DNA from 2 places in the Exiguobacterium sp. s5 genome. Region 1 is predicted to be linked to the other one. Evidence: riboswitches for the same ligand, from Rfam matches in the RefSeq annotation. Region 1 holds a riboswitch; the other holds the start of a gene.
What was found. Region 1 has a riboswitch for S-adenosylmethionine ahead of KNP60_RS00910 (2,3-diketo-5-methylthiopentyl-1-phosphate enolase). Riboswitches for the same ligand answer to the same signal wherever they lie in the genome.

Region 1 (4,421 bases):
CCTCTTTGGCGAGGACGAACGCCCCGAAGTATGCGATGGCCGGGGCGCCGCGGACTTGGAGCGTCTCGATGGCATGTTCGGCCTGTTCAAGCGTCTCGATCGTCACGTAACGCTCTTCGTGCGGCAACAACGTCTGATCCAATACGATGAGTTCGTTCGTCTGCGGATGGAAACGGATGTTTTGGACCGTCATACGCGCACCCCCGACAAAAGCGTCACCAAGTCGTCAATCGATTCGACGCTGTGGCGTTCTTTAATGAGCGCCGTCCCGAGAGCGAGCGCGTCACGTTTTCGTTCGAGCCGCGTCGCTTCCGGCAACGTCTCGAGATCGGCGACACCGGCCAGTCCGACGGCACGGCGAATGAGCTCGCAACCGGCGTAGCCGATCGTGTCGCTGAAAATCGTCCGCAACAACTCGTCGACAAAACCAATCGTGTTGAACGGCTCGACGGCGCGCTCAAAGTTGGCCCGAAACGTCTTCTCAAACGTCTCCCACACCGTCAAGACGTCCGTGAAACGCTCGAAGCGCTTGAGTGGGTCATGGAACGTCGACAGCGTCAAATGGGCGATGATTTGGCCGAGGTCGAAACCGAACGGTCCGTAAAACGCGAACTCTGGATCGATGATTTTCGTCTCTTGTTGAGTCGCGAAGATGCTGCCCGTATGTAAGTCTCCATGCAGGAGTGCCTCATGTTTCGTGACAAAGCCGACTTTCAGTTTCGTCACCTCGACTTTGAGCGCTTGGTCTTGCCAAAGGCGTTCGACATCTTCTCGCAGCGCCGTCTCGATGTTGTTCGACTCCGCGTCTTTGAACGGGTCGGTGAAGATGAGTTTCTCGGTGATGTCACACAGTTCCGGGTTGTAATAGTCACGTTCAATCCGCTTCTTCGCGATCGGTCCGGCCGCATAATCCGACGTCGCGAACAGCGTCTCGCCTAAAAATTCCCCAACATGGCGGGCGAGTTCCGGATAGCTCTCCCCGTTCAAATAACCGGTGCGGACAATCTCATAATCAGACAGATCTTCTATAATCGTGTAGGCGAGTGTCCGATCGCTGCCGAGGACGGCCGGGACGAACCGCGGCGCGACCGTCGCAAACTCACGGAGTGCCAACTGTTCAATCCACGCCCGTTCGAGCGTGAGCGGCCAACTTTCGCCGACGACTTTCGCGTATGGGAGCGCCTGTTTGACGATGAGACTCGTTTCGCCTTGTCGGATGCGGAAAACGAGGTTCAAATTGCCGTCCCCGATCTCCTCGCAATGCGTGATGCCTCCGTCTTCGATTAACCCCAACGTTTTCACATGTTCGACGACGGTCTGTTCTGTAAATGGTTGATATGACATAATGTTTTCCCCTTCCTGTACGTTGCCCACAAAAAAAGCCCCTTTCTCCGCGAGAAAGAGGCACAGCCAAACTGGTTGTTCCTCTCATCTGTCAGACATTCGTCTGGTGGATGTAGCACCGTGCCTAGTGGTCGGTTGCTGCGGCGTCATCGGGCCAATTCCCTCTGCCAACTCGCGATAAGAGTGGTTTATTCGATTCGGTGAACTTATGTGCTGAATATTACGGACTCGACGTCACAATTGTCAACGTCATTTTCTCGGTGCACCTTCGTCTTTTTTTGTGCATATATGGAAACAACTTTCCAAAATATTTTTTTTGGAAAAAAAGGAATTGACGATGTGACGATTCTGTGCAAAAATTCAATTAAATTTCACAACTTCAAATCACATTCTTATCAAGAGCAGACGGAGGGACAAGCCCGATGATGTCGCAGCAACCGACCAGAAATGGCACGGTGCTAATTCTTGCAGCGTAAGCTGAGAGATAAGAGTTCATTTTTTTATGATGACCTCTTGCCTCGGCATGGGGTCATTTTTGTTTGCCTGGAAGGAGGAACCATATGAGTATCACTGCCACATATGAAATCAAACGGACGGACGCGGTCGCGACCGTCGCCAACAAGATCGCCCTCGAGCTGACCGTCGGCACATGGACGGACTTGCCTCACTTAGAGCAAGAGCAGTTACAGGCGTTCCGAGGTGAGGTCGTATCAACCACACATACGGACACGACGAGCCGCTTCACGATCCGCTATCCGTTACATAATGTCAGCCCTGACTTTTCATCCATCTTGACGACGACGTTCGGGAAACTGTCCCTCGATGATTCGGTCCGATTAATCGATTTGACGTTGCCGGAGACGCTCGCCTCTGATTTCAAAGGCGCCAAGTTCGGTGTCGACGGGATTCGTGAGTTGCTCGGCGTTCAGGATCGCCCGCTCGTCATGAGCATCTTCAAAGGCGTCATCGGCCGTGACCTCGCGTTTCTCGAGCAGCAACTCCGCGATCAGTTCGCCGGTGGCATCGATATCGTCAAAGACGACGAGATTTTATACGACAACCCGCTCACCCCGTCGCTCGAACGGGCCCGGATCGGAGCGGACGTCATTCAAGCCCACTTCGAGGCGACCGGGAAACGTGTCCTGTACGCCATCACGCTGAGCGGCCCCGTGTTCGGTCTGCGTGACCAGGCGCTCCGTCTCATCGAGGCCGGTGCGACGGCGCTCCTGTTCAACGTCTATACGTACGGGCTCGACGCACTGCGCGAACTCGCGAACGATCCGGATATCCACGTCCCGATCTTGGCACATCCGGCCTTTGCCGGCGCCTTGACCGGATCAATCAGTCATTCGCTTTTGCTCGGTAAACTCCCTCGCCTCGCCGGGGCCGATTTGACGCTCTTCCCGTCACCGTACGGCTCACTTGCGACACCGCGCGACGAGGCGTTCGTGATTCGTGACCAGAGTGCCGAACCACATTGGTCGAAGCCGATTTTGCCGGTCCCGTCCGCGGGGATTCATCCGGGACTCGTCGCCGATATCATTCGGGACTTCGGGACGGATGTCGTCATCAACGCCGGCGGTGGCATTCACGGTCATCCGGACGGTGCAGCCGCCGGGGCTCGTGCGTTCCGACAAGCCATCGCTCACGTACTCGGTCAAACCGAAGGGCAGACGGACGAGCTCGATACCGCGTTGAAGGCGTGGGCGTCACGATGACGGCCCATATCCTCTGCGACTTTGACGGGACGATTACGGCGGAAGACAATATCATCGCGTTGATGAAGGCGTTCGCCCCGCCGGCTTGGGTCGAGTTGAAAGACGCGGTCCTCGAGCAACGGATTTCCATCCGATCCGGGGTCGGTCAAATGTTTCGACTGTTGCCGAGCGAAGCCGCCCCGGCTTACCGTGATTATTTGTTGGAGCGCATCACGCTCCGCCAAGGGTTCCCGGCATTTTTAGAAGAAGTTCGGGTCCATGGCTGGAAGTTTGACGTCGTCAGCGGCGGGATGGACTTCTTCGTGCAACCGGTCTTGGACGGGCATGTCGCCCCCGAGCATATCTTCTGCAACGTCGCCGACTTCTCCGCTGAGACGGTCACCGTCGCTTGGCCGCACGCTTGCGATGAACAATGTACGAACGATTGCGGCTGTTGCAAGCCGACGCTCGCTCGCCGCCTTGTCAATCCCGCCGATCGCTTGATTGTCATCGGCGACTCGGTGACCGACTTCGAGGTCGCGAAGCGTGCCGACTTCGTCTACGCCCGAGGTCAACTCATCACGCTCTGCGAAGACGCAGGCATCCGTTACGCCCCGTTCGAGACGTTTGACGACATCACCCATCACTTGAAGGAGGTTGCCGTATGAGCCTTGCCGCACGTTGGCTCGAACTGGCCGACATTAAAGACGAACTCGCCGCCCGCGACTGGTTCCCCGGAACGAGTGGGAATTTGGCGATTCGCGTTTCCGATGACCCGCTCGAATTTCTCGTCACGGCGAGCGGACGCGATAAACGAAAACGAACACCGGACGACTTTGTTCACGTCGATGCGGCCGGACGCTTGATTGGCAAACAGAACGGTCGTCCATCCGCCGAGACGCTGCTTCACGTCGAAGTGTTCAATCGGACGGACGCGACGTGTTCGCTCCACGTCCATACGGTCGACAATAATGTCATCTCCGAGCTCCATGCCGCCACCGGCGAAGTCATCTTCACCGGCCAAGAAATCATCAAGGCGCTCGGCTTCTGGGACGAGGATGCGGTCGTCCGCGTACCGATTATCGAGAACCATGCGGACATCCCGACGCTCGCAGCCGCCTTCGCCTCTCATATCCGGGCAAACGCCGGCGCCGTCCTCATCCGCAATCACGGCATCACCGTCTGGGGCGAGACCCCGGCCGCGGCCAAACGTTATTTAGAGGCTTACGAGTTCTTGTTCAGCTATACGTTAAAACTACGCGCCCTAGGCGTCCATTCATAAGGAGGAACCAACCATGGCAACTGTCTATTTCCAACAAACCGAAGAACGTTACGTCGATCAAACTGAAGTGAGTGCCTTTTTAGAGTCACGCGGGATTT
Region 2 (4,421 bases), on a different contig from region 1:
TGTATAGGCGAGCTTCATCCGCGATCCTTCGCCGTAAGCTCCGCCGGTCCAACCGGTATTGACGAGATAGACGTCGACGTCATGTTTCTCGATCAACGTGCCGAGCATGTCGGCGTAGCGTTCCGGTGCGAGCGGCAAGAACGGTGACCCAAAACATGTCGAGAAGGTCGCCTGCGGCTCCGTCACGCCGCGCTCCGTGCCGGCTAGCTTCGACGTATAGCCTGACAAGAAGTGATACATCGCCTGCTCCTTCGTCAATTTGCTGATTGGAGGCAGGACGCCGTACGCGTCTGCCGTCAAGAAGACGATCGTGTTCGGATGCCCGGCTCGTGACGGAAGCATCGCGTTATCGATAAATTGAATCGGGTAGGCGGCCCGTGTGTTCTCAGTGAGTGAGATGTTCTTGTAGTCTGGCGCCCGTTCCTCGTCCAAGACGACGTTCTCGATCAACGAGCCAAATCGAATGGCATCGTAGATTTGAGGTTCGTTCTCACGCGACAAGTTGATCGTCTTCGCGTAGCAACCGCCTTCAATGTTGAAGACGCCGTCAGGAGACCAACCATGCTCGTCGTCCCCGATTAAATGACGTTCTGTGTCGGCCGATAGCGTCGTCTTTCCGGTACCCGATAGCCCGAAGAAGAGAGCCGTCTCGCCGGCGTCCGATACGTTCGCCGAGCAATGCATCGACAAGACGTGCTGTTCCGGTAACAGGAAGTTCATGACTGAGAAAATCGATTTTTTAATTTCGCCGCCGTATTCTGTTCCCCCGATCAGAATGGTCCGTTTGGCGAATGAGACGAGAATGAACGTTTCGGAGTTCGTCCCGTCGACTTCCGGATCGGCCTTATAGCTCGGTGCATAGATGACCGTGAACGGATCAAAGGCACCTTGTGTCGGCCATTCGCGCAAGAACAACTGTTTCGCGAACAAGTTGTGCCACGCGTATTCTGTGATGGCCCGGACCGGGAGCGTATAATGCTCGTCAGCCCCGGCAGACGCCTCGAGATAATAGAGCTTGTCTTTCGTCTCGAGATGCGTGAGCACTTTATCGAGCAGTGCCGTGAACTTCTCTTCTGCGATCGGTTGGTTGACCGGACCCCAGTCTACTAAATGATTGCTGACTTCATCTTGCACGACGAATTTGTCTTTCGGTGACCGTCCTGTGAATTTACCTGTACTGACCGATAAAGCCCCGTCTTTCGTCAGTACGCCTTCCCCGTTGCGAATGGCTTCTTCCACCAATTCTGGAACCGTTAAGTTCCGCATCATGTCGGCACCTTTAATTAATTCTTCGATTTTCAGGAGCGTTGTCGCCATCCTGAATCCCACCTTTCCCCTAAATAGATGTGGATGAAATCCGCATACTTCCGCGTTTAATTAGTATGACGTTTTTATTATATGTGACATACTAATCAAAAACAAGCCTTTTTTACCCTTTAAAGTAAGCGCTTTCTTACACTGTCATTCTAACATATTCTGTACCAGGTCATAGTACAAAATCGAAAACCGACAAAAAAATGTTTGATATTTCACAAACATAACTATTGCGAGTTCGTGAAAAGTTTTACGAATTCAGTCGATACGCTTGACAGAACGGGGTGTCATTTATATGATGGTCTTCGTAACGGATACTCTTATTCTGAGCGGTGGAGGGAACAAGGCCCTACGAAGCCCAGCAACCGTCCGATTTGTCATTGTTATTCGGAAAAGGTGCTATCCTGAAGCGAAGCGCAAGCTTCGAACGATAAGAGGGTAAGGAAGAACGATTCAACCTTTCCCATTGAACATGGCGAAAGGTTTTTTTCATTACCGTCCCAAAGCAACGCGTAAGGGGAACGAGTACCGTCCACACATCACCCTTATTATAGGAGGTTTTTCGAAATGGCAAACTTGAACCGTCGACTTTTCACTTCGGAGTCCGTCACGGAAGGACATCCGGATAAAATTTGTGACCAAATCTCAGATGCGATTTTGGATGCGATTTTAGCTGAAGATCCAAACGCCCGCGTTGCGGCTGAGACATCTGTCACGACAGGTCTCGTGCTCGTAGCAGGTGAGATCACAACATCAACTTACGTGGATATCCCGAAAGTTGTTCGTGAAACAGTTCGTGAGATCGGCTACACACGTGCAAAATATGGTTTTGATGCAGAGACTTGTGCTGTCCTCACATCGATTGATGAGCAATCGGTAGACATCGCCCAAGGTGTCGACCAAGCGCTTGAAGCTCGTGAAGGACAAATGACTGAAGAAGAAATCGATGCGATCGGCGCTGGTGACCAAGGTCTCATGTTCGGTTACGCAACAAAAGAGACACCAGAACTCATGCCGCTCCCGATTTCACTCGCACACAAATTGTCACGTCGTTTGGCAGAAGTTCGTAAGAACGGCACGCTCGCTTACCTTCGTCCTGATGGTAAGACACAAGTGACGGTCGAATACGACGAAGCGAACAACCCAGTTCGCATCGACACAATCGTCATCTCGACACAACACGCCGAAGACATCACACTCGAACAAATCCAAGCTGATTTGAAAGAGCACGTCATCGACGCGGTCATCCCGTCTGAACTCATCGACGCGGATACAAAATACTTCATCAACCCGACTGGCCGTTTCGTCATCGGTGGACCACAAGGGGATGCAGGCCTTACAGGACGTAAGATCATCGTCGATACGTACGGTGGTTACGCTCGCCACGGCGGCGGCGCGTTCTCAGGTAAAGATCCAACCAAAGTTGACCGTTCAGCGGCGTACGCGGCTCGTTACGTAGCGAAAAACCTCGTTGCAGCGGGACTTGCTGACAAAGCAGAAGTTCAACTTGCTTACGCGATCGGCGTTGCCCACCCGGTATCGATCGCAGTCGACACGTTCGGCACAGGTAAATTGAGCGAGACTGAGCTCGTCGAACTCGTTCGCGAGAACTTCGACCTCCGTCCGGCCGGCATCATCAAGATGCTCGACCTTCGCCGTCCAATCTACAAGCAGACAGCAGCTTACGGCCACTTCGGTCGTACAGACGTTGAACTCCCATGGGAGCAAACGGATAAAGCGGCAGTGCTTGAAGAAGGCGCGAAACGCTTCGCATAAGACAGTAAAAACGACCTTTCTCAGCGAAAGGTCGTTTTTTGTTAGGCTTGTGTTTTGTTGTCATTCGATGATTCGTTATTGCTTGATGACGTGTCGGATGAAGTTTCTTGCCCGAGCGCCGTATCTTTCGCATCGACAACTTTCTCGCCGATCGATTGAAGATCTGACTTCGCTTCTTGCGCCGTGCCGACGACTTTGTTCACGTCTTCTTTGACCGTGTCGACTTCACCAGCGACTTTCTCGTATACGTTTTGAACGTCAGTGGCAACTTCTTGGATGATTCCAGAAGCCGATTTCACTTGGTCAATGACTTGTGAGGCCTTGCCGGCTGGGTCTTGTTTGACTGTATCGACGAGACCGCCGACCGACGATTTCGCGCTCGAGAACGATTGTTTCGTGTTCTCACGGTTCGACGTGCTAAGTAAGGCGAGCAGACCGCCGACGAGGGCGCCGAGGAGCATCCCGGTCACGACGGTGATTTTAGGGCCACCTGCATTTGTTTGGTCAAACTGACGATTTGGATTGTTGGCTTGCTCTAGTTTTGGATCATGTTGTAGTTTCGGTTCCATAGTAACACTCCTTTTTGTAAGTTGGCATTGATACTCTTATACCCGAGTCAAAATGGAAAATAACGTCTTCCTTCATTTCGACATCAAAAAGTAATGAGCGGGCAGGATATTTTTTTGCTGATGGGGAATGATACTACTAGATTGGCCAAAAGGGGGATGCCGTTATGAAGATCAGGGAAGCCGTACCAGAAGATGCCGCCACCATCCGCGATATTGCGCTCGCAACGGTCAGTGAACAAGACGAGGTTCGTTCAAAAGTAATGGAACGGGCTTATCAGCAAGAAGAGATCGTCCGCGCCATCAGTTCAAGCGAGGAAGCGAAAGAGCAGTTGTTCATTGTCGGTGAAGCCGAAGGCGACGTCATCGGGTTCTATCATGCGATCGACCGCGGGGATACGTGGGAAGTGCTCCGGCTCTATCTTCATCCGACCCATCACCGACAAGGTCTCGGAACGGCCTTATTGTCTCATCTGCGCGAACGTAAAGTTCAACCGATCGAACTGTACGTCGAGAGTTCGAACGAGCAGGCGATCGCCTTTTTGAACCATGAGGCGTTCATCGAATTGAATCGGATTCAAGAGGAAGTGTACGACCAACCGATGGAACTGATTCATTTGCGCTATGACCCGAGCTAAGACCCTAGACGGATTTTCTGACAAACATCAGTCTCAGCTGATGTTTTTTGTTAGTATAAAAACATGGACATAATAAAATGAGGTGACAGTATGACATACGAAGAAGAATCACGAAAAGGGGTCATCG

Region 2: another riboswitch for S-adenosylmethionine. It lies ahead of metK (methionine adenosyltransferase); the one in region 1 lies ahead of KNP60_RS00910 (2,3-diketo-5-methylthiopentyl-1-phosphate enolase).

What each region holds. Positions count from the first base shown of each region.
Region 1 covers NZ_JACSLK010000001.1:152,512-156,932, reverse strand. Annotated here, with positions in the region: gene mtnA (S-methyl-5-thioribose-1-phosphate isomerase) at 1-193, opposite strand, end outside; gene mtnK (S-methyl-5-thioribose kinase) at 190-1,344, opposite strand; SAM riboswitch class I at 1,426-1,528, opposite strand; SAM riboswitch class I at 1,734-1,835, shown strand; gene KNP60_RS00910 (2,3-diketo-5-methylthiopentyl-1-phosphate enolase) at 1,905-3,062, shown strand; gene KNP60_RS00905 (2-hydroxy-3-keto-5-methylthiopentenyl-1-phosphate phosphatase) at 3,059-3,709, shown strand; gene KNP60_RS00900 (methylthioribulose 1-phosphate dehydratase) at 3,706-4,323, shown strand; gene KNP60_RS00895 (1,2-dihydroxy-3-keto-5-methylthiopentene dioxygenase) at 4,337-4,421, shown strand, end outside.
Region 2 covers NZ_JACSLK010000003.1:307,612-312,032, reverse strand. Annotated here, with positions in the region: gene pckA (phosphoenolpyruvate carboxykinase (ATP)) at 1-1,317, opposite strand, end outside; SAM riboswitch class I at 1,632-1,751, shown strand; gene metK (methionine adenosyltransferase) at 1,882-3,090, shown strand; gene KNP60_RS08875 (hypothetical protein) at 3,132-3,659, opposite strand; gene KNP60_RS08870 (GNAT family N-acetyltransferase) at 3,824-4,294, shown strand; gene KNP60_RS08865 (alpha/beta fold hydrolase) at 4,385-4,421, shown strand, end outside.